2 regions of the Streptomyces sp. WY228 genome follow, and region 1 is predicted to be linked to the other one. Evidence: predicted binding sites of a transcription regulator. Region 1 holds the regulator's gene; the other holds the start of a gene.

What was found. The regulator HrcA, encoded in region 1, represses chaperone genes, less so after heat shock. The targets are predictions, from matches to a motif close to TTNGCACTCNGNNNNNCNGAGTGCNAA.
Region 2: the regulator HrcA is predicted to act here: its motif matches at 2,366-2,392, upstream of groL (chaperonin GroEL).

What each region holds. Positions count from the first base shown of each region.
Region 1 covers NZ_CP079114.1:2,432,135-2,447,572, forward strand. Annotated here, with positions in the region: gene KV381_RS10560 (carbohydrate kinase family protein) at 1-285, opposite strand, end outside; gene KV381_RS10565 (MFS transporter) at 684-2,048, shown strand; gene KV381_RS10570 (adenosine deaminase) at 2,012-3,004, opposite strand; gene KV381_RS10575 (ribonuclease Z) at 3,055-3,969, opposite strand; gene KV381_RS10580 (histidine triad nucleotide-binding protein) at 3,996-4,355, opposite strand; gene KV381_RS10585 (16S rRNA (uracil(1498)-N(3))-methyltransferase) at 4,424-5,170, opposite strand; gene KV381_RS10590 (nitronate monooxygenase) at 5,167-6,240, opposite strand; gene dnaJ (molecular chaperone DnaJ) at 6,373-7,515, opposite strand; gene hrcA (heat-inducible transcriptional repressor HrcA) at 7,516-8,532, opposite strand; gene KV381_RS10605 (MBL fold metallo-hydrolase) at 8,707-9,435, shown strand; gene KV381_RS10610 (DUF3097 domain-containing protein) at 9,512-10,330, shown strand; gene KV381_RS10615 (ABC transporter substrate-binding protein) at 10,497-13,373, shown strand; gene hemW (radical SAM family heme chaperone HemW) at 13,401-14,642, opposite strand; gene KV381_RS10625 (SMP-30/gluconolactonase/LRE family protein) at 14,804-15,438, shown strand, end outside.
Region 2 covers NZ_CP079114.1:4,746,891-4,762,328, forward strand. Annotated here, with positions in the region: gene thrC (threonine synthase) at 1-1,220, shown strand, start outside; gene KV381_RS20675 (MoaD/ThiS family protein) at 1,256-1,534, shown strand; gene KV381_RS20680 (cold-shock protein) at 1,980-2,186, shown strand; gene groL (chaperonin GroEL) at 2,555-4,177, shown strand; gene KV381_RS20690 (hypothetical protein) at 4,404-4,883, shown strand; gene KV381_RS20695 (keywimysin-related RiPP) at 5,439-5,561, shown strand; gene KV381_RS20700 (asparagine synthase-related protein) at 5,612-7,702, shown strand; gene KV381_RS20705 (lasso peptide biosynthesis PqqD family chaperone) at 7,699-7,950, shown strand; gene KV381_RS20710 (lasso peptide biosynthesis B2 protein) at 7,947-8,456, shown strand; gene KV381_RS20715 (ABC transporter ATP-binding protein) at 8,386-10,533, shown strand; gene KV381_RS36610 (hypothetical protein) at 10,533-10,922, shown strand; gene KV381_RS20725 (Uma2 family endonuclease) at 10,948-11,535, opposite strand; gene KV381_RS20730 (hypothetical protein) at 11,592-12,410, opposite strand; gene KV381_RS20735 (SigE family RNA polymerase sigma factor) at 12,868-13,368, shown strand; gene KV381_RS20740 (hypothetical protein) at 13,361-13,834, shown strand; gene KV381_RS20745 (mannosyltransferase family protein) at 13,982-15,205, shown strand; gene KV381_RS36935 (DUF6879 family protein) at 15,377-15,438, opposite strand, start outside.

The DNA of each region.
Region 1 (15,438 bases):
CTCCAGGGCGTCCCAGCAGTACTCCCCGTAGTGGTCGTCGCCGAAGGCCGCGGCGAGCGAGGTGCGCAGCCCGAGGCGGGCGAGGGCGGTGGCCATGTTGGCGACGCCGCCCGGGCTGGATCCCATCCCCCGGGCCCAGGACTCGGTACCGCGCACGGGCGCGCTGTCCAGGCCGGTGAAGACGATGTCGAGGAAGACCGTGCCCGTCAGGAAGACGTCGCAGGCGGGGTCGCGAGGGGCGCGCAGCGCCAGCAGCGGGTCGATGCCCGGAGTCTCTGTGCTCACCGTGCGCTCCCGGGGTCGTGCGGCGGATCTCGGCCGGATCCGGACCGTGTGAGATGCGGCCAGTCTGCCCGATCCGCGCAGGGGAACGCAGTGTCCGCGCCCATGTGTTCGCAGCACGCCTGACCTGCATAAACATGCGCTAATACCCGGGGTTTCCCTGCATAAACGCATAAGTGACCCAGATCACATCGGGGCGGCTTTCGAGGAGCCGGGAGCGCTTGATACAAATTGCCCCGCGAGCACCTTCGGGCACGTTGTCCGACGAGAGCCGCGATCTCCTGGCATATCGCCTTACCTCCGCAGTACCCGCATGCCTTCCCGCAGTACCCCCATGCCTTCTCGCAGTACCCCTCCCCCTCCCCTCCCCTGCCTTCTCAGGCATGTCTTCAGGAACGCCCATGTCCTCGCGCCCCGGTGCCGCGTGGCCCCTGGTTGCCGTCTTCACCGCCGGCTACCTCGCCTCCTACCTCCTCCCCACCGTCGTCGGCCGGCTCAGCGCCCATCTCGGGCTGAGTCCCGCCCAGGCGGGCCTCGTCGGCAGTGCTCTGCTCCTCAGTTCGGCCGGTGCCGGCTTCAGCCTGGCGGGCCGGGTCGAGCAGTACGGGGCGCGCACCCCCGCCCGCGCCGGGCTGCTGCTGGCCGCCGTCGGCTACGGCTGTGCCGCGCTCGCCGGATCCGTACCCCTGGTGGTGCTCGGCGTGGTGGTCGGCGGCTTCGGCTCGGGTACGGTCACGGCGGTCGCCGCGGCCGGGATCGCCGCCCGGCGCGACCCGCACCGGACGTCCTCGCTCGGGCTGCTCACCGTGTCCGCCACGGCGGGCGTCCTCTATCTGACGATCCCCCACCTCGGCGGCGGCCACCGGCTTCCGTTCGCCGCCATCGCCCTGGTGGCCCTGCTCGTCTGGCCCGCGACCGCCCGGCTCGGCGGTGCGACGACGGCCGAGGAGACCACGTCACCGGTCACCGGCCGGCTCCCGCACCGCCGTTCCGGGCTCGTCCTGGCGGCCGGCATGCTCGTCTGGTCCATGGCGCAGAACGCGCTGTGGGGCGTGAGCAGCCGCATCGGCATCACGCAGGCGGGGCTGACCGAGGTCACCGTCGGCGCCGTCTTCGCCGCCGCACTCGGAGCGGGACTGCTGGGCGTCATGGGCGCGGGGCTGCTCGGCGCCCGGCTCGGCCGGGCGGTGCCGATCGGACTGGGGACCGTGGTCATCGCGGCGAGCATCGTGCTCAGTTCCTCGGCCCGGGACCTCGGGTCGTTCGCGACCGGCGAGGTGCTGTGGAACGCCTTCTACCCGGTGGTCCTCTCCTACCTCATCGGGCTCGCCGCCTCCCTGGACGTACGCGGCCGCTGGGCGGTGCTGGCGGGCTCCGCCTCCTCCGTGGGGGTGGCCTGCGGTCCGCTGCTGGGCAGCGTGCTCTCCGAGGAGGCCGGCTATCCGGTGATGGGGCTGATCCTGGGGGCGGCCACCCTGCTGGTCGCCGCGCCGGTGACCGCGGTGGCGCTGCACACCGGCGGCCGTCCGCTGGTGCCCGGTTCGGTGCGCCGCCGCGGTGGCGCCCCGGCCGCCCTGCTCGCCGCCACCACCGGCGGCGGTCTGTCCGGCGCGGTGCCGAAGCTCGGTTCGCCGGAGCAGGCCGTCACGGAGCTGCGCGTACCGGCCCTGCGGCGCAGGCGGCTGGTGCGCAGCGCGATCCGGACGGCCGGTCCGGACAGCGGATCCGGTCAGTCGAACGCGTACGCCTCGACCTCGGACAGATAGCGCGCCCGGCGTTCCTCGTCGTGGTCGAGGAAGGCCGCCTCGAAGGAGTTGCGGGCCAGGGTGCGCAACTGCTCCGGGCCGAGGGCGAGCGCGTCGCGGACGGCGTCGAAGTTGTCTCCGGCGTACCCGCCGAAGTAGGCGGGGTCGTCGGAGTTGACCGTGCAGAGCAGCCCCGCGGCCATCATGCGCGGCAGCGGGTGGTCGGTGAGCTTGTCGACCGTGCGCAGGCGCACGTTGGAGAGCGGGCAGAGCGTGAGCGGCACCCGGTCGGCGACCAGCCGGGCCACCAGCTCCGGGTCCTCCATGCAGCGCAGCCCGTGGTCGATCCGCTCGACGCCGAGGATGTCCAGGGCCTCCCGGATGTACTCCGGCGGGCCCTCCTCCCCCGCGTGGGCCACCTTGCGCAGGCCGAGGGCGGTGGCCTCCTCGTACACCGCGCGGAACTTGGCGGGCGGGTGGCCGACCTCGGCGGAGTCCAGGCCGATCGCGCTGATCCGGTGCAGATAGGGCTTGGCCGCGTCCAGGGTGCCGAGGGCCGATTCGGCGGACAGGTCGCGCAGGAAGCACATGATCAGCTGGGTGGAGACGCCGTGGGTCTCCTCGCTGCGCTCCAGCGCCCGGCCGAGCCCTTCGACGACCGTGCCGATCGGGACGCCCCGGGCGGTGTGGGCCTGCGGGTCGAAGAAGATCTCGGCGTGCCGCACGCCCTGGGCGGCGGCGCGGGCGAGGTAGGCGTCGACGAGTTCGGCGAAGTCCTCCTCGGTGCGCAGGACGGCCATCAGCGCGTAGTAGAGGTCGAGGAAGGACTGGAGGTCCTCGAACTCGTAGGCGGCGCGCAGTTCGTCGGTGGTGGCGTACGGCAGGGTCACTCCGTTGCGCTCCGCGAGCGCGAAGGCCAGCTCGGGTTCGAGGGTGCCTTCGATGTGGAGGTGGAGTTCTGCCTTGGGGAGGTGCACGGTGTCTCGCAAACGGGGGTGGGGGGTGGATCAGGGGTGGTGCGGTGGTGTCAGGGGTGGTGCCGAGTGGGCAGGGGGACGCGGATCAGGTCCTGGGCGACGGTGAGTTCGCCGTCGAACCCGGCGGCGCGGGCCTGGGTCTCGAAGCGTTCCGGGTCGTGGTAGCGCTGGGAGAAGTGGGTCAGCACGAGGTGGCGCACGCCCGCCTCCTTCGCCACCCGGCCGGCCTGTCCGGCGGTCAGGTGCCCGTGGTCGACGGCCAGCTTCTCGTCCTCGTCGAGGAAGGTCGACTCGATGACGAGCATGTCGCAGCCCTCGGCCAGCGCGTACACGCCGTCGCAGAGCCGGGTGTCCATGACGAACGCGAACCGCTGTCCGCGCCGGTGTTCGGAGACCTGCTCCAGGGTGACGCCGCCGAGCGCGCCTTCGCGCTGGAGGCGGCCGACGTCCGGTCCGGCGATGCCGTGCTCCTTGAGGAGGGCGGGCAGCATGCGCCGGGTGTCGGGCTCGGTGAGGCGGTAGCCGTACGACTCGACGGGGTGCGAGAGCTTGTGGCTGTCCAGGGTGTACGAGGCCGTGGTGGCGAGGACCCCGCCGGTTCCGGCGACCGGGGCCTCGGCCAGCTCGACGGTCTCGCGGTAGGCCGTGGCGTACCGCAGCCGGTCGAAGAAGTGCTGCCCGCTCGCCGGGTAGTGCGCGGTCACCGGGTGCGGCACCTGGTCGAGGTTGATCCGCTGGATCACCCCGGCGAGCCCGAGGGAGTGGTCGCCGTGGAAGTGGGTGATGCAGATCCGGTCGATGTCGTGCGCGGCGACCCCGGCCCGCAGCATCTGGCGCTGGGTGCCCTCGCCGGGGTCGAAGAGGATGCCCTCGCCGTCCCAGCGCAGCAGATAGCCGTTGTGGTTGCGGTGCCGGGTGGGGACCTGGCTGGCGGTGCCGAGCACCACCAACTCGCGTACGGACATGGGGAGGGGCTCCTGCCGGGCGGGTGTTATCCGGGCGGCCACTGGAGGCCGCGGCCGCCCAGGACGTGGGCGTGCGCGTGGAAGACCGTCTGGCCGGCGCCGGAGCCCGTGTTGAGGATGATCCGGTAGCCGGTGGAGTCGATCTTCTCGTCGGCGGCGACCGCTCCGGCCTCGGTCAGCACGTCCGCGGCGATCGTCGGTTCGGCGGCGGCGAGGGAGGCGGCGTCCGGGTAGTGGACCTTGGGGATGACCAGGACGTGGGTCGGGGCCTGCGGGTTGATGTCGCGGAAGGCGACGGTGGTCGCGCTCTCGCGGACGATGGTCGCCGGGATGTCTCCCGAGACGATCTTGCAGAACAGGCAGTCGGTCTGCGGCTCTCCCGCCATGGCCGGGCCTCCTCGCTCGCTGGTGATCCGTGGTGATCAGTACAGGGGCATGCTATCGCCGGGCCCGTTCATCCCCAGCGCCCCGTGCGTCCCAGCAGCAGCGCGGTCGCGGCGGTCCCGGCGGTGGAGGTGCGCAGTACGCTGCGGCCGAGGCGGTACGGGCGGGCGCCCGCCTCGGCGAAGGCGGCCAGTTCCTGCGGGGAGACGCCGCCCTCGGGGCCGACGACGAGCACGATCGTGCCGGTGGCGGGGAGTCCGGCGGTGGCGAGCGGGGTGCTGTCGTGGTCGCGGTCCTCGTGCAGGACGCCCGCGAAGTCGGCTCCGGCGAGCAGGGCGGCGACCTGCTTGGTCGTCATGGCGTCGGCCACCTCGGGGAAGCGCACCCGGCGGGACTGCTTGCCCGCCTCGCGTGCCGTGCTGCGCCACTTGGTCAGGGCCTTGGCGCCCCGGTCGCCCTTCCACTGGGTGATGCAGCGGGCCGCCTGCCAGGGCACGATCGCGTCGACGCCGGTCTCGGTCATCGTCTCCACGGCCAGCTCGCCCCGGTCGCCCTTGGGGAGCGCCTGGACGACGGTGATCCGGGGCATGGGCTCCGGCTCCTCCTGGACGCCCGCGTGGAGCGTCACGGTGAGGCGGTCCTTGCCCTCGGCGGCCCGGACGACGCCGTCCGCCCAGTGGCCGAGGCCGTCGGTGAGGACGACGTCCTCGCCCGGCTGGAGCCGCTTGACGGAGACGGCGTGCCGTCCTTCGGGGCCGTCCAGGACGAACTCCGGCCCGGTGGGCATCCGTTCGACGACGAAGACCGGTGCGGTCACCGGGGGCTCCTCATGCTCAGGGCCGACCGGGCGGCCTCCAGTTCGGCGGCGAGCAGTTCGATCAGCTCGGCGACGGGCAGTTCGCGGGCCATCCGGTGGCCCTGTCCGGCCCACAGCGCCATGCCCTGGGCGTCGCCCGCCTTGGCGGCGGCCCGGCGCAGCCCGCTGGTGACGTAGTGGACCTGGGGGTAGGCGGCGGGGGCGTACGGGCCGTGTTCGCGGACGAAGCGGTTGACCAGGCCGCGGGCGGGCCGCCCGGAGAAGGCGCGGGTCAGCTCGGTGCGGACGAACAGCGGGTTGGTGAGGGCCTGCTTGTGCAGCGGGTGCGCGCCGGACTCGGGGCAGATCAGGAAGGCGGTGCCGAGCTGGGCGGCGTCCGCGCCGGCCGCGAGGACGGCGGCGATCTGGGAGCCGCGCATCAGGCCGCCGGTGGCGACGATCGGGATCTGCACGGTCTCGCGGACCTGGGCGAGGAGGGAGAGCAGTCCGGTGCCGGTCTGGTCGAGCTGCGGGTCGTCACGGTGGGTGGACTGGTGGCCGCCCGCTTCGACGCCCTGGACGCAGACGGTGTCGGCGCCCGCCCACTGGGCGCCCTGGGCCTCCTCGGCCGAGGTGACCGTGACGACGGTGTGCGTGCCGACGCGGGCGAAGGCGTCGAGGATGTCGCGGGTGGGGCAGCCGAAGGTGAAGGAGACCACCGGGACCGGGTCCTCCAGCAGGATCGCGACCTTGGCCTCGTAGCCGTCGTCGCCGCTGCTGTCCGGGTCACCGAGCGGGGTCTCGTACCAGGTGGCCTCGCCGGCGAGCTGGTGGCGGTAGACCTCGACGGCGCTGGGGTCGGCGAGGGCGGGCTGCGGCATGAAGAGGTTGACGCCGAACGGTCCGCCGGTGAGCCGGCGCAGCTGTTTGATCTCGTTGTACATCCCGTCCGCCGTCTTGTACCCGGCGGCCAGGAATCCGAGCCCGCCGGCTTCGGCGACGGCGGCGGCGAGCTGAGGTCCGGACGCGCCGCCCGCCATGGGGGCCTGCACGATCGGATACCGGCAGAGATCGGTCAACTCGGAGGACATGAGCGCATCGTGCCACGTTCCGTGCACGGGGCCGAATCAGCCAGCCTGCGGCCTGACCGGTTCTCCCGCCCTACGCCGCACCGCCCGCCGGTAGGGAACCGGCGGGCGGTGCGGTGAAAGGCAGAAAGCGGTTCAGCGGCCGTTGAACGCGTCCTTCAGACGGGAGAAGAGGCCCTGCTGACCTGGCTGGAATTGGCCCAAGGGCCGTTCCTCGCCGCGGAGCTTGGAGAGCTCGCGCAGCAGCCGTTCCTGCTCGGGGTCGAGCTTGGAGGGGGTCATCACCTCGACGTGCACGATGAGGTCGCCCCGGCCGCCGCCGCGCAGATGCGTGATCCCGCGCCCGTGCAGGGGAACGGACTGGCCGGACTGGGTGCCGGGCCGGATGTCGATCTCCTCCAGGCCGTCCAGCGTCTCCAGCGGGCACTTGGTGCCGAGGGCCGCGGCCGTCATGGGGATGGTGACCGTGCAGTGCAGATCGTCGCCGCGCCGCTGGAAGACGGCGTGCGGCAGCTCGTGGATCTCCACGTACAGATCGCCGGGCGGGCCGCCGCCGGGGCCGACCTCGCCCTCTCCGGCGAGCTGGATACGGGTGCCGTTGTCGACGCCCGCCGGGATCTTGACCGTGAGCGTGCGCCGCGAGCGGATGCGGCCGTCGCCGGCGCACTCCGGGCAGGGGGTGGGCACGACCGTGCCGAAGCCCTGGCACTGCGGGCAGGGCCGCGAGGTCATGACCTGGCCGAGGAAGGACCGGGTGACCTGCGAGACCTCGCCGCGGCCGCGACACATGTCACAGGTCTGGGCGGAGGTGCCGGGGGCCGCGCCCTCGCCGCTGCACGTGTTGCAGACGACGGCCGTGTCGACCTGGATGTCCTTGGTGGTGCCGAAGGCCGCCTCGTTGAGGTCGATCTCCAGCCGGATCATGGCGTCCTGGCCGCGCCGGGTGCGCGAGCGGGGCCCGCGCTGCGCGGCGTTGCCGAAGAACGCGTCCATGATGTCGGAGAAGTTGCCGAAGCCGCCGGCTCCGAAACCGCCCGCGCCACCGCCGCCTCCGCCGTTCGCGGAGAGCGGGTCGCCGCCGAGGTCGTAGACCTGCTTCTTCTGCGGGTCCGAGAGCACCTCGTAAGCGGCGTTGATCTCCTTGAACCGCTCCTGGGTCTTCGGGTCCGGGTTGACATCCGGGTGCAGCTCGCGGGCGAGCCGACGGAATGCCTTCTTGATCTCGTCCTGAGATGCGTCGCGGCGCACGCCGAGTACGGCGTAGTAGTCCGTGGCCACTTACGACTCCGCCAGGATCTGTCCGACGTAACGTGCCACTGCGCGTACCGCTCCCATCGTTCCGGGGTAGTCCATGCGGGTCGGTCCGACCACGCCGAGTTTGGCGACTGCCTCGTCGCCCGAACCGTAGCCGACCGCGACGACGGACGTGGAGTTGAGCCCCTCGTGGGCGTTCTCGTGCCCGATCCGTACGGTCATGCCGGAGTCCGTGGCCTCACCGAGCAGCTTCAGCAGGACGACCTGTTCCTCCAGTGCTTCCAGCACCGGCCGGATCATCACCGGGAAGTCGTGTCCGAAGCGGGTGAGGTTGGAGGTGCCGCCGATCATAAGCCGCTCCTCCGTCTCCTCGACCAGGGTTTCGAGGAGGGTGGAAAGGACGGTGGAGACCGTCCCCCGGTCCTCGCTGTCGAAGGATTCCGGCAGTTCCTGCACCAAGCGCGGGACATCCGCGAAGCGGCGTCCGACGACCCGGCTGTTGAGCCGGGCCCGCAGATCCGCGAGCGATGCCTCGCCGAACGGCGCAGGGCAGTCGATCATACGCTGTTCGACCCGGCCGGTGTCCGTGATCAGGACGAGCATCAGCCGGGCGGGCGCGAGCGACAGCAGCTCCACGTGCCGCACCGTCGAGCGGGTCAGCGAGGGGTACTGCACGACGGCGACCTGCCGGGTCAGCTGCGCGAGCAGCCGCACCGTCCGGCCGACCACGTCGTCGAGGTCGACCGCGCCGTCGAGGAAGTTCTGGATGGCCCGGCGCTCGGGCGAGGACAGCGGCTTGACGCCCGCGAGCTTGTCGACGAAGAGGCGGTACCCCTTGTCGGTGGGAATGCGCCCCGCGCTCGTGTGCGGCTGGGCGATGAAGCCCTCGTCCTCCAGCACCGCCATGTCGTTGCGGACGGTGGCCGGGGAGACCCCCAGCCGGTGCCGCTCGGTGAGCGCCTTGGAGCCGACGGGCTCCTCGGTGCCGACATAGTCCTGGACGATGGCGCGCAGCACTTCGAGTCTGCGTTCGCTGAGCATCGCGCACACCTCCAGCTGTGTTTCTCCGGATCTCTCCGGTGTCCGGCTGGCACTCGGTACGTACGAGTGCCAGCGATCCCGTCGTCAGTGTACGGGGGTGGGGTGGGGCCGGGGCAAGGGCGACCGGCCGCCCCACCACGGGACCGCGCAGGTCGCTGCCGATAGCGTCCTGGTATGGACGTCGCTTGGGAAGACTTCGGCTGGGAGCGGTTGGGCAACGGTGTCGGCCGGCGGCGGCTCCCGGGCTGGGACGCCACCGTCGCGCTGGTCGCCGGTGCGCAGGGGGTGCTGCTGTACGACACCGGCTCGACGCTGCGCGAGGGCGTCGAGCTGCGCCGGCAGGCCGAGGCGCTGCTCGGCCGCAGGGTGACGCATATCGCACTGAGCCACCCCCATTTCGACCATGTACTGGGCACGGCGGCGTTCGCCGGGGTGCGGGTGTACGGCTCGGCGGGGCTGGCCGCCCTGCTGCGGGACGGAGAGCAGGGGCTGTACGGCGACGCGGTGCGCCACGGCGTGCCCGAGGACGAGGCGGCCCGGTCGGCGGACACGCTGGTGGTCCCGCACCACGAGGTGGACGGGGAGCAGGTGCTCGATCTGGGCGGCGGCCGCCGGGTGCTGCTGGCCGATCTGGGCCCCGCCCACAGCGGCCATGACCTCGCGGTGCTGGTGCCGGGCTCGGACGGTGGGCCTCCGGTGGTGCTCTGCGGCGATCTGGTCGAGGAGTCGGGCGATCCGCAGGCGGGCCCGGACGCGGTGCCCGCGCGCTGGCCGGCCGCGCTGGAGCGGCTGCTGGAGCTGGGCGGCGAGGACGCGCTGTACGTACCGGGGCACGGGGCGGTGGTGGACGCGGCGTTCGTCCGGAAGCAACGGGCGGCGCTGGCGGAGCGGTTCGCGGTGTGAGGATCCCCGCGGTGGCGTGCGGATCTTCGTGGCGGCGTGAGGTTCTTCACGGCGGCGGGCCGATTATCGTCGGGCCATGCGCAGCTACCAGCCGGACCTGACCCCGCCGTGGAAGCGGTCCGCCCCCGTGCCCGAGGTGCCCGCCGAACCCGATCTGGTCGTGGAGGAGGTCGCCACCGGCTTCTGCGGGGCGGTGATCCGCTGCGAGAAGACGGCGCAGGGTCCGACGGTGACCCTGGAGGACCGGTTCGGCAAGCACCGGGTGTTCCCGATGGAGCCGCGCGGCTTCCTGCTGGAGGGCAAGGTCGTCACGCTGGTGCGCCCGGGCCCCGGCGGCCCCGTGCGCACCACCCGTACGGCTTCCGGTTCGGTGGCGGTGCCCGGGGCGCGGGCCCGGGTGGCGCGGGCCGGGCGGATCTATGTGGAGGGCCGGCACGACGCGGAGCTGGTGGAGCGGGTGTGGGGCGACGACCTGCGGATCGAGGGCGTGGTCGTGGAGTACCTGGAGGGTGTCGACGACCTGCCGGCGATCGTCGGGGAGTTCGGGCCGGGGCCGGACGCCCGGCTGGGGGTGCTGGTGGACCATCTGGTGCCCGGCTCCAAGGAGTCCCGGATCGCCGATCGGGTGACCGGCGACCATGTGCTGGTGGTGGGGCATCCGTACATCGACGTGTGGGAGGCGGTGAAGCCGTCCTCGGTGGGGATCGACGCCTGGCCGGTGGTGCCGAGGGGGCAGGACTGGAAGACGGGTGTGTGCCGGGCGCTGGGGTGGCCGGAGAACACCGGGGCGGCCTGGCAGCACATTCTGTCGAAGGTCCGCAGCTACAAGGACCTGGAGCCCCAACTCCTGGGCCGGGTAGAGGAATTGATCGATTTCGTCACCCTTCCGGACTGATGTCCCCGGGCTGAGGCCCGTCCGTCCCGGACGATCATGTGCCGATCCCTGGGAATGCCTGCGCCCCACACGCACCATCGGTTAGTGAGAGGGAAGAACGGGCAGGCGGTTCACGGACCGACGGTTCGAGGGAGCCGCGGGGTCCACGGGGGAAGGACACGGGGCGATGGCGCGCGAGGTCTGGCGGGACAGTGCGGACAACGAGGCGGCCTCGGCCGTCTTCCATCTGATGCAGCAGCTGATCGACCGGTACCGGGTCAACCGGCCGGTGATGCCGCTCGTGGTGGCCCAGGCGGCGGACGCCGCGGCCGGACCGGAGATCGACGCCCGCGTGGAGCGGGTCGTCCACCAGGTGCACCGGGCCAACGAGTTGCGCCGGGTGCCGGTGCGGCTGCTGGACGGCGAGGGCGCCACTCCGTACGAGGCGGCGCTCGACATGGTGCGCACGCTCTCCGAGAAGCCCTGGGAGACCCGCGAGAACACCCAGTACAAGACCTTCTCCTTTCCCCGCTCCCGGCTGCTCGGGGCGATCGAGCAGGCCACCGCGACGGTGGTCGAGCAGTCGCACGGCAACACCTCCGAGGTGCGCGAGGAAAGGATTCTGGAGCAGCTGAGCCGGCTGCGCTGGCGGTCCGGCCGGCCGCGCCGGGGCAGCCGGTGGGAGTCGCTGCGGGAGTCGGTGCGGCCCGAGACGTTCGTCGGCGCGCTCTTCATCGCGCTGCTCAGCGTGCTGCTCGGCGAGATCGACTGGCTGCTGACGGCCCTGGTGGCGGCCGTCGCGCTGCTCGGGCTCGCCGTGGTGGGCCTGGCGAGCCGGGCCGCGCCGCCGCTGCTGTGGCTGCGCCGGGCCAGCCGCTGGTTCGCCACCACCTCGTCGCTGGCCGCGTCCAGCACCGGCTATCCGTCGGACGGCTGGTCGTGGTTCTCGCCTAGCGGTTCCTGGCGGGTGATCCGGGCGCGGGCGGCGGCGGTGGCGGAGCGGGTGGCGGACGCGGGGGCGGGCGACGAGTACGCGCGCCAGTTCCATCTGGAGCTGCGGGTGCAGGCGCTGCTGGAGGACCTGCGGCACAACTACCGCCCGCACTCCCTGGACTGGCGGCGCGGCAAGCGCACGGTCCCGCCGGTGGTGTTCCTGCCCCGGGCCACCCAGGACAACGGCGGCATCCTGCTGATCAACGCGATCAACAACGTACGGTCGCGGCGCAGCGAGGTCGATCCGCTGCTGCTGCTCGCCTCGCTGCCGGCCTCCGAGATCATGCGGCACACCCCGCCGCTGCCCCCGGAGCGGCCGGGTCCGGGGGCGCCGAGCGGTTCCTCCGGGGCCCGGGCCCGCTACGAACGGTGGGTCGACGATCTGAGCCTGGGCCAGTCGCCGGTGGCCGCGGCGACGCTGGCGTGGGTGCTGCTGCTGCCGCTGTCGACGGAGAAGCTGACGCACGAGCACGCGCACGCGCAGCTGGTCACCCACCGGGTGCGGCGGACCTGGGCGTGGTGGGTGATGTCGCGGGCGAGCATCGCGGTGGTCGTCGTGGGCTCGCTGCTGGGGGCGTTCCTGTGGGCCGGGCACTGGCGCGATACGTACTGCCACGGTCCGCTGACCGACCGGAACACGGACGCGATCTGGGCCGGTGAGGGGGACGACCGGGAGTGCGTGGGGGTGGCGACCGCGCCCGAGGTGCTCTTCGCGCGGGGCAACGACCTGGAGCTGAACGGGGCGGGCAAGGGCATCACCTTCGAGCGGATCGAGCAGGAGATACGCGCCGAGAACGCCGACATCGCACCGGGCGACGCGTATGTGACGGTCGTGTACGCCGGTCCGCTGACCGCCACGGGCAAGGACCGGGAGGCGACCCGCAAGGGCCTGGAGGAGCTGACCGGCGTCTACCTCCAGCAGCGGGCGGTGAACAAGACCGTGGGCCGGTCGGTGAAGCTGCGGGTGCTGACCGCCAACGGCGGCGAGGACATGCTGCGGCAGCTCACCGCCGTACGGAAGATCATCGAGGTGGCCCGGCGGGATCCGTCGGTGGTCGGGGTGGTCGGCCTGGGCCGCAACACCTACGAGAGCGACGACGCGACGCGGCTGCTGCGCGATGCGGGGCTGCCGCTGGTGAACACGACGAACTCCAGCGGCGACCTGCCCCGCCGGTTCCCCAACTACTTCGGCCTCGCGGCGACGGACGAGGAGCAGACGTACGCGCTGGGGCTGGTCGCCCGGCAGGTCGCGAAGGAGCTGGACCGCCCGCACGCGATCGTGCTGTCGCGCGGGGACCACAACGGCGACCTGGACCGGTACACCGCCGAGCAGCGGGCCGCGGGCAAGGAGATGCTGCGGACGTCGGGCTTCTCGCTGGGCCGGGACGTGAGCTACGACCTCGCGGGCGGGGCGAGCCTGAACGCCCCGCTGACCACCATCTGCCAGGCCGAGCGGGTGCCGGACGCGCTGTACTTCGCGGGGCGGGTCGAGGACGTGCCCACACTGATGGCGGGCCTGTCGGGCACCACCGGGTGCTCGGACCGGCGGATGACGGTGTTCACCGGGGACGATCTGACGAAGGGCACCTTCGACGACAGCACGTCGATCGCGGCCAACGTCACGCTCTACCACAGCTCCCTCGCCCCGCTGGACCGCGGAAAGAACCTCGGCTTCTACGGCGACGCGTACCGCACGCTGCGGGCGCTGCACCCGGAGGGGGAGGTCGCCGCACTGGTCTCGGGGCGTCCGGCGTACGAGGACGAGCTGTTCGCCAGCGGGCAGACCGTCATCTCCTACAGCGCGACGGCCGCGCTGTACGACGCCGCGGCCCGCGGCGACCAGCGCCGGAGCGCGGCGGAGACCTGGGCGACGCTGCACACGGTGGACCTCAACAACATGCCCACGGGGACGATCTCGTTCAGCCGGGCGAAGTCCTCGGTCTCGGACAACGTGCACGGTCTCAACATCGTCAAGGTGGTCCGGCCGGGGCCGAGCGCCGAGCGGACCCTGGTGTGCGGCAAGCCGGCCGGGGTCGCGCCGCCGCTGACGGCGAAGGACTGCAAGCCGTGAGCGTGCCCGTGAAGTCTTCTCCGGGTGTCAGTCGACCAGGTCGCGGACGACGGCGTCGGCGAGGAGCCGCCCGCGCAGGGTGAGGACCGCGCGGCCCTTCCCGTACGGTTCCGGGTCCAGCAGGCCGTCGGTCAGGGCGCGGCGGGAGGCGGCGAGGCCGTCGGGTTTCAGGAGGTCGAGCGGGCAGCCCTCGCGCAGCCGCAGCTCCAGCAGGATCCGCTCGACCCGGCGGTCCTCGTCGGCGAGAATCTCGCGGCCCGCGCCGGGCGAGCGGCCCTCGGAGAGCGCCTGGGCGTACGCGCCGGGGTGCTTCACGTTCCACCAGCGCACACCGCCGACGTGGCTGTGCGCCCCGGGGCCCGCGCCCCACCAGTCGGCGCCGCGCCAGTACAGCTCGTTGTGGAGGCAGCGGCCGGCCTCGGTGGTGGCCCAGTTGGAGACCTCGTACCAGTCGAAACCGGCGGCGGCGAAGGCCTCGTCCGCGATGAGATAGCGGTCGGCGTGCGCGTCGTCGTCGGTCATCGGGATCTCGCCGCGCCGGATGCGGCGGGCGAGCTGGGTGCCCTCCTCGACGATCAGGGCGTACGCGGAGACATGGTCGGGGCCCGCGCCGATCGCGGCGTCCAGGGTGGCCCGCCAGTCGTCGTCGGACTCGCCGGGGGTGCCGTAGATCAGGTCCAGGTTGACGTGGTCGAAGCCCGCCGCGCGCGCCTCGGCGACGCAGGCCTCGGGGCGGCCGGGGGTGTGGGTGCGGTCGAGGATCTTCAGGACGTGCTGCTTGGCGCTCTGCATGCCGAAGGAGACCCGGTTGAAGCCGCCCTCGCGCAGGGCTTCGAGGTAGGCCGGATCGACGGACTCCGGATTGGCCTCGGTGGTGATCTCGGCGTCCTCGGCGAGCCCGAACTCCTCCCTGATCGATGCCAGCATCCGTACGAGGTCGGCGGCGGGCAGCAGGGTGGGCGTGCCGCCGCCGACGAAGACCGTACGGACCGGGCGCGGGTCGTCGCCGAGGACCTTGCGGGCCTGGCGGACCTCCTCGATCAGATGGGCGGCGTAGTTGTCGCGGGAGGCCAGCGCTCCGCCGGAGCCGCGCAGCTCGGTGGCGGTGTAGGTGTTGAAGTCGCAGTAGCCGCAGCGGGTGGCGCAGTACGGCACGTGCAGATAGAAGCCGAGCGGGCGGTCGGCTGCGCCTTCCAGGGCATGGTGGGGCAGCGCCCCGTGGTCGGGCACGGGCTCACCATCGGGCAGTACGGAAGGCATACCGTCCATTGTCGCTCGCCGCCGGAGCTTCCCGGACCGGGCCGGGCCGGGGCCTCCTGCCGAGGGTCCGGGCCCGGCGGCGTGCTGTTGGTCGGATTCGTTCGTGGGAGCCGGTGAACGATGGGCGATCGCCCATGGCCCGCACGCCGCCTTTCGGCGAGAGTGCGGACATGACGGACACCGGATGGACCCCGATCGGCGCCCCGGGCGCGTTCTACGAGTGCCCCCGCTGGCACGAGGGCGTGTGGTGGGTGTCCGACTTCTACGCCGACCGCATCGTGACCGTGGCCGGGGACGGCCGGACGATCACCGTCCTCGGCCTGGACGGCGACCACCCCGGCGGCCTCGGCTGGCTGCCCGGCGGGGCGCTCCTCTTCGTCGCGATGCGGGGGCGGAAGGTCATGCGGCGCGAACCGGACGGCAGCCTCGTCGTGCACGCCCATCTGGCCCCGTACGGCGAGGGCCCGGCCAACGACATGCTCGTCCTGCCGGACGGAACCGCCTTCGTGGGCTGCTTCGGCTTCGACCTGAACGCCGGCGAGCACCCTCGTACCGCCGCGCTGCTCCGCGTCCTGCCCGACGGAACGGTACGGGTCGCCGCCGAGGAGCTCGTCTTCCCCAACGCGGCCGTCCTCACCGACCACGGCAGGACCCTGGTCGTCGGGGAGACCTTCGCCGCCCGCCACACCGCTTTCACCCTCACGCCCGACGGCCTGCTCACCGAGCGCCGCACCTGGGCTCAGGTCGCTCCCTCGCCGGCCCTGGCCCCGACCGGCCGGATGATCGCGGAGCTCCGGTACGCGCC
Region 2 (15,438 bases), 2.3 Mb from region 1:
GCGAGTGCGGCGAGCGTTTCGAGCTCGGCCCCCTTTTCGCCTGTGCGTCCTGTTTCGGACCGCTGGAAGTGGCCTACGACCTGCCCACCGGCTCCCCGGAGGAGCTGCGGAAGCGCATCGAGGCCGGTCCGGACAACATCTGGCGCTACGCACCGCTGCTGCCGGTGCCCTCCGATGTCGCGGAGAAGCCCAACATCAACCCCGGCTTCACCAAGCTGGTCAAGGCCGACAACCTCGCCCGTGAGCTGGGCGTCACCGGTGGCCTGTACGTCAAGGACGACTCCGGCAACCCGACGCACTCCTTCAAGGACCGCGTCGTCGCGATCGCCGTCGAGGCCGCCCGCGCCTTCGGTTTCACCACCCTCTCCTGCTCCTCCACGGGCAACCTGGCCGGAGCCGTCGGCGCCGCCGCCGCCCGCGCCGGACTGCGCTCCTGCGTGTTCATCCCGCACGACCTGGAGCAGGGCAAGGTCGTCATGGCCGCGGTGTACGGCGGTGAACTGGTCGGCATCGAGGGCAACTACGACGACGTCAACCGCTTCTGCTCGGAGCTCATCGGCGACCCGCTCGGCGAGGGCTGGGGCTTCGTCAACGTCAACCTCCGCCCGTACTACGGCGAGGGCTCCAAGACGCTGGCGTACGAGATCTGCGAGCAGCTCGGCTGGCGGCTGCCCGACCAGATCGTCATCCCGATCGCGTCCGGTTCCCAGCTCACGAAGATCGACAAGGGGCTCCAGGAGCTGATCAAGCTCGGACTCGTCGAGGACCGGCCGTACAAGATCTTCGGCGCCCAGGCCGAGGGCTGCTCCCCGGTCTCCGCCGCCTTCAAGGCCGGTCACGACGTCGTACGGCCCCAGAAGCCGAACACCATCGCCAAGTCGCTGGCCATCGGCAACCCGGCCGACGGCCCGTACGTCCTGGACATCGCCCGCCGCACCGGCGGTGCGGTGGAGGACGTCACCGACGAGCAGGTCGTCGATGCGATCAAGCTGCTGGCCCGCACCGAGGGCATCTTCGGCGAGACGGCGGGCGGGGTGACGCTCGGCGTGACGAAGAAGCTCATCGAGGCCGGCGTCATCGACCCGACGCTCACCACCGTCGTCGTCAACACCGGCGACGGCCTGAAGACGCTCGACGCGGTCTCCGCCACCTCGCAGGCCACGGCCACCATCAAGCCGAGCCTGGACGCCTTCCGCGCCGCGGGCCTCGGCACCGCCTGACGACCACCCCGTACCGAAGGAAGAAGGGCACCACCATGAGCGTCAAGGTCCGCATCCCCACCATCCTCCGTACGTACACGGGCGGCCAGGCCGAGGTCCCGGCGGAGGGCGCGAAGCTCTCCGAGGTCATCGAGTCCCTGGAGAAGGACCACCCGGGCATCGCCGCCCGCGTCCTGGACGACCAGGGCAAGCTGCGCCGCTTCGTGAACGTGTACGTCAACGACGACGACGTGCGCTTCGAGGGCGGCCTGGACGCGGCCACGCCGGACGGCGCCGGCGTCTCGATCATCCCCGCGGTCGCCGGCGGTTGCTGAACCGCCCCGGGCCGCTCCACGGCGGCCCCCACCGCACCTCTGAGTGACCACGATTGCCCCCTCCGCGAGAGAAGCGGAGGGGGCAATTCTGCATGGTTGAGCACGGTACAGTTGGGGAAGCCCCATCCGCTGCCCGTGCCGCCCGCATATGAGAATGCGCCCGGCCCCGATAAGAAGCAGCCAAAGTGCGTGAACCTCTTGCGGCATAAGTGCCCTTTGCCTGGCCCGACTTGCCCGTAAATCTCAGCAAACCCGCATATTCGCGTGTTCTTCCGCGCCCAGATTTCTCGTCCGATTGACCTGTTGCAGAGGGCAGTTGGGCGGATACATTCGGCCGCGGTCGACGCGCTGCGGCGCCGCACACCCTCTCCTGTCGGAGGGTGAGTTCCGACCCGGGTCCGCGAAGTGCGGTCCCGTGCAAGGGCCAGTAATAGGGGAGTTAGGCATGGCTCAGGGCACCGTCAAGTGGTTCAACGCGGAGAAGGGGTACGGCTTCATCGCGGTCGACGGTGGTGCGGATGTTTTCGTCCACTACAGCGCGATCCAGATGGACGGGTACCGCACCCTCGAAGAGGGTCAGCGAGTTGAATTCGAGATCTCGCAGGGCCAGAAGGGGCCCCAGGCCGACATGGTCAAGCTCGCCGTCGGCTGAGCTCGGCGCGGTCGTCCGACGACACCACTCACGCCCGTAGGGCCCGAACCCCGGATCAGGGGGATCGGGCCCTACGCGCGTCCGGTGGCCCGGTCCGGCGATCCGGTCCGGTGACCGGTCGCGGGGGCGCGCCGACGTCCGCATCCGACGCCGCCGCTGTCCACATCCGACGAGGGACGCTTGCACTCGCAGGGGTCGAGTGCTAATCATTGGCGTTAGCACTCTCCAGGTGAGAGTGACAGAACTTGGACCGGGCCGGTGAGGCCCGCAGGCGCGGTGGGGCAAGGAACCACCACGCACGCTGGCCGTCCGTCGCGGGCGCCTCTCGGTCCGGAGAAATCCACCCCTGTCCGGGAGGACCACTTCACATGGCCAAGATCATCGCGTTCGACGAGGAGGCACGGCGCGGTCTCGAGCGCGGGATGAACCAGCTCGCCGACGCCGTCAAGGTCACCCTCGGCCCCAAGGGCCGTAACGTCGTCCTCGAGAAGAAGTGGGGCGCGCCCACGATCACCAACGATGGTGTTTCCATCGCCAAGGAGATCGAGCTCGAGGACCCGTACGAGAAGATCGGTGCGGAGCTGGTCAAGGAGGTCGCCAAGAAGACGGACGACGTCGCCGGCGACGGTACGACCACCGCCACCGTTCTGGCTCAGGCTCTCGTCCGCGAGGGTCTGCGCAACGTCGCCGCAGGCGCCAACCCGATGGCCCTCAAGCGCGGCATCGAGAAGGCCGTCGAGGCCGTCTCCGCCGCTCTGCTGGAGCAGGCCAAGGACGTGGAGACCAAGGAGCAGATCGCTTCGACCGCCTCCATCTCCGCCGCCGACACCGAGATCGGCGCCAAGATCGCCGAGGCGATGGACAAGGTCGGCAAGGAAGGCGTCATCACCGTCGAGGAGTCCCAGACCTTCGGTCTGGAGCTGGAGCTCACCGAGGGTATGCGCTTCGACAAGGGCTACATCTCGGCGTACTTCGCCACCGACATGGAGCGTATGGAGGCGTCGCTCGACGACCCGTACATCCTGATCGTCAACTCGAAGATCGGCAGCGTCAAGGACCTGATCCCGCTGCTGGAGAAGGTCATGCAGTCGGGCAAGCCGCTGCTGATCATCGCCGAGGACGTCGAGGGCGAGGCGCTCTCCACCCTGGTCGTCAACAAGATCAAGGGCACGTTCAAGTCCGTCGCCGTCAAGGCCCCGGGCTTCGGCGACCGCCGCAAGGCCATGCTCGCGGACATCGCCATCCTCACCGGTGGCACCGTGATCTCCGAGGAGGTCGGTCTCAAGCTGGAGAACGCCGGCCTGGACCTGCTCGGCCGCGCCCGCAAGGTCGTCATCACCAAGGACGAGACGACGATCGTCGACGGCGCCGGTGACAGTGACCAGGTTCAGGGTCGCGTCAACCAGATCCGTGCCGAGATCGAGAACTCCGACTCGGACTACGACCGCGAGAAGCTCCAGGAGCGCCTCGCGAAGCTGGCCGGCGGCGTGGCCGTCATCAAGGCCGGCGCCGCCACCGAGGTGGAGCTCAAGGAGCGCAAGCACCGCATCGAGGACGCGGTGCGCAACGCCAAGGCCGCCGTCGAGGAGGGCATCGTCGCCGGTGGTGGCGTGGCTCTGCTCCAGGCCTCGGCCGTCTTCGAGAAGCTCGACCTCACGGGCGACGAGGCGACCGGCGCCAACGCCGTGAAGCTCGCGCTGGAGGCCCCGCTCAAGCAGATCGCCGTCAACGGTGGTCTCGAGGGTGGCGTCGTCGTGGAGAAGGTCCGCAACCTGCCGATCGGTCACGGCCTCAACGCCGCGACCGGCGAGTACGTCGACATGATCGCCGAGGGCATTCTCGACCCGGCGAAGGTCACGCGCTCCGCCCTGCAGAACGCCGCGTCCATCGCCGCGCTCTTCCTCACCACCGAGGCCGTCATCGCCGACAAGCCCGAGAAGGCCGGCGCGGCCGCTCCGGGCGGCATGCCGGGCGGTGACATGGACTTCTGATCAGCCACGGAGGCTCCGGCCTCCCCGCCTGATCCGAAGTTCCGCGTACGTCCCCGTACGTGCGCAGTACGTCCGCAGTACGTCCCACAGGGGCGGTATCTCCTTCACGGAGGTGCCGCCCCTGTGGCGTTCCCGGCCGCACTGGAACAATGCGGCCGGGGGGCCGGTGGACCGGTCGTCGCGACAACGGGGGACGGGACGGGGACGGGGACGGGGACGGGACGGGATGGCCAAGGATTGGAAGGGGGCCTCGTTAGTGCTGGGCGGGGCCGCGCTGTTCGTGCTGGGGCTGTTCGTCGTGGTGACCGGGGCGGGGCTCTCCGGCGCCCTCGGCATGCGGGTCGAGACCTTCGGCCGGATCGACTGCGACGACACGCGGACGAAGAAGGGGCAGACCGTCTGGCACTGCTTCGGCGAGAGCCCGGTCCAGCAGCGCGCCAACGAGGCGGAGCGCGAACGGGTGGCCCGGGAGGCGCTGCGCGCCCATGTGGACGGCGTGCCGCGGCCGGCGGAGACCGGGCGCACCAGGATCCTCTTCGCCGACCACGACGGCCGTACGGACCCCGAGACCATCACCGCGACCCAGGTGTTCGACGGCGGACGGTGGTACGCCCACTCCTCGATGGTCGTCGGCTACGGCATGATCCCGCTGCTGCTGGGCGCGGGAGCGGCGGCCTGGGGCGGCTACCGGCTGCGCGGACGGTAGGTCGGGTCCGGCGGGTCCGGCGGGTCCAACGGGCACACTCCGGGCCTGTGGCCGAATGCGTACTTGTCGTGCCCGGTGCCGTGCTGCACCGCGCGTTCCTCCGTTTTCGGCGATGTCGGTGGCGCGCCGGCGACCCGTGAGGTACGGCCGGTGCGCGGGCTGCCGGGCCCTCGCCCGCCATGGTTCCCGCGTTCCGCCGCACGCCGCCGGCTCTCTTGGCAGCTCACTGCCCGGTCCGGCCGACGCGTACAGCCATTGGTCCAGTCCACTACCTCGCCGCGCTCCGGTGCTGTGCGACTGCACATGCCGACCGGTCGGTGCCCCGCGGTGCCCCGCGGTGCCGTGGAGAGGCCGGGAGCGGCCCTGCGTGCCGGCCCCGGTCCTCGCGCTATCCAGCCAACTTCGCACGGTAAGTCGGAATCATGCGTACCGGATCGGCAGCGGGACATGATGGCTCTGGTGTTCACGTGGTGAACACCAGCCGCACGAATAACTTCAGTTATGCAGCTGCCAGTTGGGCATAACGGTCGTCAACCGCACAGAAGGGAAGGTGTCATGAAGCAGCAGAAGAAGGCTTACGTGAAGCCGTCGCTGTTCAAGCAGGGCGACTTTTCGAAGAAGACCGCCGGTTACTTCTACGGCTCGTACAAGGAGTACTGGGTCCGCCGCATCATCTGATCCGGCCCCCGGTTTCCCGCGCGTCGTACGAGAACTTCCGGAAGGTGAACATGCCCGGCCAACTGCGTGACTACTTCGTCGTCCTGCCGGACAGCGTGGCGGGAGCGGCGGTGGCCGGGCGACTTCCTCCGGGGGCGGGCGGGGGGACGGTGGTCGCCCACGCATCCGGGCGGCCCTGGGTCCTCGCCCGCCCGCTGGTCCGCCGGGTGAGCCACCTCCGCCGGGGCGACGACGCCCTCGTGCTCATCGGCCCGGACCGGGTCTCCGACGCCGTGCTCTCCGGTCTCCTGGAAGGCGCCCGCGACCGGGCGGGCCTGGAACGCCGCCTCGCCCGTCTGCCCGGCCTCCACCATGTGATCGCCCGGCTCTCCGGGCAGACCTGGATCCGGGGCACCGCCTCCGGGCTGCGCCGGATCTACCACGCCCGGCACCCGGAGGCCGGAACCATCGCCTCCGACCGCCCCGCCGTCCTCGCCCGCCTGATCGGCGCACCCCTGGACGACGGCGCACTGGCCCTGCGCATGCTCGACTTCCTGCCGCACCCCCTGAGCCGCCGCGTCGTGTGGCGCGGCGTGCACGAGACCGGCGCCGGGTACGGCCTGGCCCTGCCCGCCGCAGCACCGGGCACGGCCGCCGTCCCCGGCCCCACGGAGCACCGCTGGTGGGAGCCGCCACCCGCCGAACTCCCGCTGGCCGACGGGGCGCAGGCGCTCGGCGACGCCATCGCCGCCTCCGTACGGGCCCATGTCGGCGGCCTGGACCGGATCAGCTGCGAGCTGTCCGGCGGCATGGACTCCACGGCCCTCACCTTCGCCGCCCGCGCGACCGGCCCCGCCGAACTCGCCCTGCTCACCGTCGCCGCGCGCGACCGCTACAGCGAGGACGAGACGTGGGCGCGCAGAGCGGTGGAGGCGGCACGAGAAGGAGGTGTTGGGGCGCGAGGGGGCGAGGCGGCGCGAGGCGGCGAGGCGACGCGGAGTGGCGGGGCGGCGCGAGGTGCTGGCGGGAACCGAGACAGTAACGCGGCGCGTACGCGCGATGCGGGGCGGAAGGGTGGCGACGTCACCGGCCTGGAGCACCACATCATCCCCGCCGACGACGCCCCCTACTTCTACGCCGAGCTCGCCGCCACCGCAGCCGAGTTGAACGACGAGCCGCTCCCCGTGGCCCCCGGCCGGGCCCGCGCGCACCTGCTCCTGAGCCGCGCCCACGCCACCGGCTCGCGCTACCACCTCACCGGCTACGGCGGAGACGAACTCTTCCTCGGCCTGCCCCACGCCTACCAGGACCTCTTCCACGGCAACCCGCTCACTGCCTGGAACCACCTCAGCGGCCTGCGCCACCAGCTCGGCTGGCCGTTCCTGCCGACGCTGAAGGCCCTGCTGAACCGCTCCACGTTCCCCCGCTGGCTCGCCGGCGCGATCACCGCCGAACCCCAGCCGGTCACCCGTACGCCGCTGCTCTCCTGGGGCGTACGGCAGTCGCTGCGCCCCTGGTTCACGGAGCACGCCAACGCCCTGATCGCCGAGGAGTTCCGGGCCGCCGCCGAGCGCGCCGAGCCGATCGACCCGTGGCGCGGCCGGCACGTCGACATCGACGCCGTACGGATGGGGGCCCGGCACTTCCAGGCGATGGAGGACATCGGCATGACGATCGGGCTGCCGGTCGCCGCGCCCTTCTACGACGACCGGGTCCTGGAGGCGACCCTCGCCGTACGCCTGGCGGAGCGCATCAGCCCGTGGCGCTACAAACCGCTGCTCGTCGAGGCGATGCGCGGGGTGGTCCCGGACGCGCTGCTGGCCCGCACGACGAAGGACCACATGTCCTCCGACGAACACCAGGGGCTGCGTCAACACGCGTCGGAACTGGCCGACTTGTGGACCGGCTCCCGGCTCGCCGAGCACGGCCTGGTCGACTCCCGCCACCTGCTCCGGCTCGCCGCCGAACCCTTCTCTCCGGTCCTGGTCGAGCACTCCGTCAGCTCCACCGTGGCCGGCGAGACCTGGCTCCGCACCGCCGAGAACGCCTGGCCGACGCCGACGCCGACGCCGACGCCGACGCCGACGCCGACGCCGACACCGGCACAGTCGCCGTCACTGCCACCCCACCGCACCTCCACGACCAGCGAGGCAACCCTGTGAAGCTCAGAAAAGGCATCGCCGTCACGACCACCGAGTACGGCGGCGTCCTCCTCGACGAAAAGGACGGCAGCTACTGGCAGTTGAACGACACCAGCATCATCGTCGTCGACACCCTCGCCGCCGGACACACCCCCGACATCGCCGTGGAGCGGATCCTCGCCGCGTTCGACGTCGAGCGCGCCGAGGCGGAGTCGGATGTCGCGGAACTGACCCGGCAGCTCGTCGACGCGAAGATCCTGCGCCCATGACCACCGAGATGACGATGCCGCGCCGGGGCGCGGGAGCGGGCGGGGTGCGGCTGCGCACGGCCATCGTCGCCGCGTTCGTCCTGGCCCGCCTGAAGCCCGGACGGCTGCGCCGGGTATTGGCCAGATGCGCCCGGGACGCGCGCCCGGCCTCGTACGCGGAGACGATGGAGGTGCTGGAGGCGGTCGTCGCCACCAGCCGCCGCTGCGCGAGCCGTTACGGCTGCCTGCCCCGCTCGGTGGCCGTCGCCCTGGCCTGCCGGATGTCCGGCGTCTGGCCCGACTGGTGCGCCGGGGTGCGGTCCGCCCCACCGTTCGCCCCGCATGCTTGGCTGCAGGCGGAGGGCCGTACGGTCGGGGAACAGGCGGAACCGGCGGATCTGCGTCCCTTGATGGTGGTGACGGCGGCGGCGGTCACGGCAGGCGGAGGGGTACGGGATGAGCGCGGTGTCGGGGACGGCGGGGGCGGAAGCGAGAGCCGGGGCGGAGGCGGCCGGCAGCGGGCCTGAGGACGCGGGGACACCGGCGGCGGGGCCCGCCGGTGAGCCGGTGGGGCCCGGGCAGACCGCCGGTGTGCCGGTGGGGCCCGGGCAGCCCACCGAGGAGGCGGCAGAGCCCGAGCAGCCCACCGAGGAGGCGGCAGAGCCCGAGCGGCCCACTGGGGAGGCGGCAGAGCCCGAGCGGCCCACTGGGGAGGCGGCAGAGCCCGAGCGGCCCACTGGGGAGGCGGCAGGGCCCGAGCGGCCCACCGGGGAGGCGGTAGGGCCCGAGCGGCCCACCGGGGAGGCGGCGGCCCCCGAGGCGCCGGCCGGTGGGTCCCCCGCGGATACCACCGGGAACCCCGCCCAGGGCAAGTCCGGCCCGTCCCCCCTCCGCCTCCTCCTTGCCCGCGTCCGCCCGCACCGGGGCGTACTGATCCGCGCGGGCCTGCTCTCGCTCACCGGCTCCGCGGCCGGCCTGGCGATGCCCCTGATGGCGAAGTACGCCGTCGACGCGTTCGCCGCCGACCGCTCGCCCGTGGCCCCGCTCGTCGCGCTGACCGCGCTCGTACTCGCCGGAGCCTGCATCTCCGCGTACGGGCGCTACCTCATGGCCCGTACGGGAGAGGGCGTGGTGCTCCGTGCCCGAGACCAACTCGTGGGCCGCATCATGCGGTTGAAGGTACCGGCGGTGGACCGCCTCACCCCCGGCGACCTGCAGTCCCGGGTGACCAGCGACACCACTCTCCTCCGGACGGTCCTCTCCAGCGGTCTGGTCGAGTCGTTCAACAGTGTGCTGATGCTGCTGGGAACGGTCGCGTTCATGGCGTACATGGACGTGACGCTGCTGGGCGTGACGCTGGTCGTCATCGTCGGCATCGGAGCCGTAACGGCCTTGCTCATGCCGCGTATTCAGCGTGCGCAGCTCCGGGCGCAGGAGTCCGTCGGGGCGATGGGCGCGGCCCTGGACCGGGTGCTCCAGGCGTTCCGTACGGTCAAGGCGAGCGGTGCCGAGGAGCGGGAGACGGCAGCCGTGGCGGAGGCGGCCCGGCACGCGCACGACCGGGGCGTCTCGGTGGCGAAATGGTCCTCGGTCTCGGACGTCACGATGATGATGTCGATCCAACTCGCCTTCCTGGCCGTGCTGGGCGTCGGCGGAGCGCGGGTCGCGTCGGGCTCGCTGGAGATCTCCTCGCTGATCGCGTTCCTGCTCTACCTCTTCTACCTGATGGGCCCGATCGGCGGTCTGGTCGAGGGCTGGACGGGGCTGCAGAGCGGCCTCGCGGCGGTGCGCCGGATCGACGAGGTGGAGTCGCTGCCGGGCGAGACCTCCACCGGATCCGGGGCCATGGAGCCGGAGGGCGGACCGCTCGGGGTCGCCTTCCAGGACGTGACCTTCGGGTACGGGGACGAGCGCGCCCCCGCCCACAAGGGGGTGACGTTCGACGTTCCGGCCGGTGGACTCGTCGCGCTGGTGGGCCCGTCCGGGGCGGGCAAGTCGACGGTGTTCAGCCTGCTGGAACGCTTCTACGACCACGACGGCGGCACGATCACCGTGGGCGGCCGGGACATCCGCGACTGGCCGCTGGCCGAACTGCGCGCCTCGCTCGCGTACGTGGAACAGGACGCCCCGGTCCTGGCCGGGACGCTCCGCGAGAACCTCCTCTTTGCCGCCCCGGAGGCGGAGGAGAAGGAGCTGACGGCGGCGGTGGCCCGTACCCGCCTGGACGCCCTGGTCGACCGGCTGCCGGACGGCCTGGACACGGCGGTCGGCCACCGGGGCGTCACGCTCTCCGGCGGCGAACGCCAGCGGATCGCCATCGCCCGCGCCCTGCTGCGCCGCCCCCGGCTGCTGCTCCTCGACGAGGTGACCTCGCAACTGGACGCGGTCAACGAGCAGGCGCTGCGCGACGTCATCCTCGAAATGGCCGAGCAGGCAACGGTGTTGGTCATCGCACACCGTCTGTCCACGGTCCGCCACGCCGACCGCATCGTGGTTCTGGAGGAGGGCCGGGTCCGCACGGCGGGCACGCACGAGGAGCTGATCGCCGGGGACGACCTGTACCGCGAGCTGGCGACGACGCAGCTGGCGGCGGAGGTGGCGTGATGGCGGGGCGGAGGCGGCGCGATGACGGTTCGGCGGCGAATGCCATGATGGGGGACAAGGGAACCGGAACCGGCACCATCGAAAGCCCCGAAACCCCAGCGACGCCTGCGACACCCGCGACGCCTGCGACACCCGCAACACCCGCAACACCCGCGACGCCCGCAACGCTTTACGGGCCCGTCTCGCTCGGCTTCGGCGTCATCGCGCTGATCGCCGCGTTCTTCCTCGGCCTGTTCGCCCTCCTGGCCGGGAGTCTGGCGATCACCTTCGGTGTGCTGGGCCTGATCGGCGGGTACAACCGGCCCCAGTGCCTCGCGGGCCTCGTCCTGGGAGCCGTGGGCGTGCTCCACCCGCTCTCGTTCCTCTTCGCCTTCACGGGCGGCTTCTGACCGCGTCAGAACCGAGGGCGGCGGGTCAGCGGGCGTAGTCCTTGAGCTCCTCGGTGTCCAGGGTGATGTCGACGGGGTGGGGGAGGGCGGCGGCCTTGCCGTACTCGTACGTCGTCCGCTGCCGGTACCGGCCGTTCTCCGGCTCGCTGTACACGACGAGGGCATCGTGGTCGCGGTCGATCAGGAGGTAGACCGGGATGCCTGCCGCGGCGTACCCGTCACGCTTCTCCGTGCGATCACGATGGTCCGTGTCGTGGTCGTGCGACGTGACTTCGACGGTCATGAGGACGCGGTCCGGGTTCGACCACTCGCCGTCACCCGCGAAGCGCCCCGCGCGGGCCAGGGTGCCGTCCGGGCGGGCGCGGCCGTTGCGGTATCCGCCGATCCGCAGTCCGCGTTCGCGGTACAGCCGCAGTTCCGGCTGCTGCTGCATGCACTGCATCGCGACCCACATGATGATCTCGTCGTGGTCCCCGTCCGGCACGGGCTTGACCTCCAGCTTTCCGTTGATGAGCTCAAGCGTCACGGTCTCGGGGGCCGTCCGGGCAAGCTGCTCGAACTCCTCGACGGACATCTGGGCGTGCGGTGCGTGATCGGCGGAGCTGGGGGTCATGGCGTCGCCTCCTCCCCTCCATCGTGCCCCGTCGGATCTCCGGGCGAGCCGCACGGTCATCGGTATGTCCTTTCGGATCGAGGAACGAGCCCGGCCCGGACCGCGTTCATCCGGTCCCGTACGCCGGGCGGCTGCACGGTTCCCGGCGGCCCCACCGGCGGCTCGGGGGACGGCCCCCGGCACGGCCGGCAGAGGCCGCCGAGGAGCGCTTCGGGCGAGCCGGGCACTCCGCACTTGCCGCATTCGAGGGTGCGCAGGACGGTCCGGGGTCCCGGCAGGACCGGCTCGGGCGGCAGCTTGTCGCGCAGCCGCCGTTCGACGAGGCGGGCGGCGCAGTGGACGGGGGACGGCAGCCCGCTGGTGAGGGCGTGCAGCAGCTCCGCCTCGGTCGCGCCCCGCGCGATCCACTCACCGACCTGCGGCTCCAGGCGTACGCAGTCGGCGGCGGACAGCGTCAGGGCGGGGGCGGTCCGCCCCAGGGCCGCCAGCAGGATGAACGCCCGCGAGCGGGTGGGCCGTTGCGGTTCGTCCGGCGGAGCGTCGCCCCGGGTGTAGGCGTTCCACCAGGCGTCCTCGCGTGCGGTGCGGGAGAAGAAGGTCCGGGTCACCCAGAGCATGACCTCGTCGGTGATCACGCACTCGCTGCCGCGCCGTAAGTGCCCGGCGTCCTGGAGCCGGTTGAGGGTGGTGCGCAGGGCGCACTGGCCGTACGGGAGGTGCTTGGCCAGCGTCTTCACGGAGATGTCGGAGCCGTCGGGCAGCCGGTCGATGTAGGCGGCGACGGAGGCGTCACGGGGGAGGAGGTGGGCGAAGTCGCGGTCGGTGCGCGGACGTTCGCCGGGCGCGGAGCGCTTGCCGTAGCCGGGGTTGGCCATGGGGTGCGGGGGTGTGGGCGGGGTCTCGCGCGGAGCGCGGGGTGCATCACTAAACTGGCTGTCAGCCATGGGGATCGCTTTCTTCGCTTTCTCGATCTTCGGTGGCTAGACCCCTGTCGGTGTTGGAGCACCGGTGGGGGTCGTCTTTTGCCTGGTCGTGGTCTTCCCGCACGCTAGAGCCTGGCGACCGTGCGTCGCAACTCGATCACAAACTGTCAACTTCGCAGCCAGGGTGGGCGGGTGGGACTACTGACCCATCCACCCCATCACTGTTAAGAGCGCTCGGATCTCGCCGCTTGAGCTTCGGGAGATGCGTGGTGAGCGGCGGGGGTGAGGGGAGGGCCTGGGCCGTTCGGGTCCTGTGACGACCGTCACCTCGGAAATATGGCCGGTGGTGTCGACCGGATGGCGCGCGCCGGGCGTATACCCGGTGAAGCGAAAGATCCGGGAGCAACTTTTGACCGTCGAGGAGTTCGAAGAGTTCTACGCCCGGGCGGTCGCGCGTCTCACGGGCCAGCTGTACGTGATGACCGGCGACCTCCAGGAGGCGCAGGACGTCGTGCAGGAGGCCTTCGTCAAGGCGTGGGTCCGGCGCGGCCGGCTGGAGCGGGACGGGCAGCCGGAGGCGTGGATCCGTACGGTCGCCTGGCGGCTGGCGGTGAGCCGTTGGCGCTTCCGGCGGCGTTCGGCGGACGCCTGGGGCCGGGGGAGCGGTGCGCCCGAGCACGTGGAGCCGCCGGACCCGGGCCATGTGGTGCTGGTCGACGCGCTCCGGGAACTGCCCGCCCAGCAGCGGCGGACGCTGACCCTGCACTACCTGTGCGACCTCACGGTCGAGCAGATCGCCGGGGAGACCGGGCTTTCCACCAGCACGATCAAGACGCATCTGGTCCGTGGACGGGCCGCGCTCGCGCACCGTCTGCACGACCCCCGCATCGAGGAGGCTCCTGATGTCTGAACCACGGGATCCATTGCGGTCTCTGTTCCGGGAGGCCGGTGACTTCGGGCAGGTCCGCTCGGTGGTGGACCCGGCGTCGAGCATCACCGAACGCGGCATGCGCGCGCAGCGCCGCCGGATGGCCGTGGTCGCGGTGGGCGTCTGCCTGGTCGTCGGCGGGGGCGGGGCGGTCGCGGTGGGCCTGCTGCCGGTACGGCCGGAACCGGTCGTCCCGGCGACGAGTCCGTCACCGAGCTACCCCTCGCCCGTACCGTCGGAGGGCCTGTCGACCGAGCAGTCGTCGCCGCCGCCCTCGCCGAGCACCACGCTGCCGGGCGGTCTGCCCACGGGTACGGGCACGGGTGCGCCCACGGGCACGAGTCCGACCGGGACGAAGCCGCCGCCGACATCCGAGTCGACGACGTCGACGACGTCGACGACGTCGACGACGTCGACGGCGACCGACGGAGCCACGTCGACGCCCTGACCCCGTAGCCGTAGCCGTAGTCCATAGCCCGTACCCCACCCCACCCCAGCCCCCACCCCACCCCTTCCGTGCCCCGGCGGCTTCACCGGGCGATCCCGCACGCCTTCACCTCGGCACGTCCGTGAGGCATGCCCGAAAGGTGCCCGCATGACCGCCCTGTCCACACTCGTACGTCCTGAGCCCCGGGCCGAGGCCCCGCCGCCCGAGCCCCGGGCGGCGGGCCGGATCCGCCGTGCGGCCGCGCGCCTGACGCCCGCCGACCGCAGCGTCCTGTGGCTGTACCTCCTGACCCGCATATCCCTGTGGATCACGGCCCACCTCGCCCGCTGGCTGTTCCCGTCCCACCCCGGAACACGGGAGGCGGCACCCGTCCTCGCGCCCTTCCAGCAGTGGGACGCGAACCACTACCTCCACATAGCGCGCGACGGCTACTTCCCGGCCGGAACGGGCCCGTGGACGAGCGGCTGGGACAACCGGGAGGCGTTCTTCCCGGGCTACCCCTTCCTCCTGCGCGCCGTGCACACGGTCGTCCCGGACTGGACGGCGGCCGGGCTGCTGATCTCGTTCATCGCGGGTGCGGTGGCGGTGCTGGCCCTGGCCCGTATCGCGCGGGCGTATCTGCCGGAGGACGTGGCGGGCCGCCGTACGGCTGTCCTCTTCCTGCTCTCGCCGTGCGCGGTGTTCCTGGCCGCCGGTTACACGGAGGCGCTGTTCCTCGCGTTCGCCCTGCCCGCGTGGCTTGCGGCGATGCGGCACCGGTGGGCGCTCGCCGCCGTACTGACGACGGCGGCGACGACGGTGCGCGTCAGCGGCCTGTTCCTCGCCGCCGCGATCGGGCTGCTGTTCGTGCTGTCCGCCCGGACGGGTAGGCACTGGCGGACGGCGGGCTGGACGCTGCTTCCGGCGCTGCCCCCGGCCGCGTACAGCTGGTATCTGCACGCGCACACCGGCGACTGGATGGCGTGGAAGCACGCGCAGGAGCGGGGCTGGTACCGCACGTTCCACACCCCGTGGGAGGCGTGGACGAACACGTGGCACGGGGCGTTCGAGGGTACGCAGTCGACGGGCTACGCGGCCATGTTCCAGGCCGAGTTGGCGGCGATGCTGGTGGGCCTGGCGCTGGTGGCGATCCTGCTGCGCCGCCGTCGCTGGCCCGAGGCGGTGTACGTGGCGCTCAGCCTGTGGGCGCTGGGCACCTCGTACTGGTACACGTCCGTTCCGCGCGCGACGCTGCTGTGGTGGCCGCTGTGGATCGGCCTGGCGGCGGTGAGCCTGCGGCGGCCGTGGTTCACGACGGCGTACCTGTGCGTGGCCGCGCCGGTGACGACGATCGTCGCGCTGACGTTCCTGACGGGGAGGTGGGCGGGGTGAGGGCATGTGTGTGTACGTGTACACGTACGTCGGTGGGTGAGGCGGTGCTCAATACCCACCCCTACTGTCCACCGGCAGGGCGAGTGCGGCCCGATTTTTCGCATCCTGACGCTGTTCCTGCCGCTGCGGTCGACGTTCGCATCGTCGGCCGTTGGTGAAAGACAGGCGGATTCAGCGGCACGATCTCCCGCGCGAAGAACTCCGAGAACTCCTCACCCCGGACAGGGCCTCGA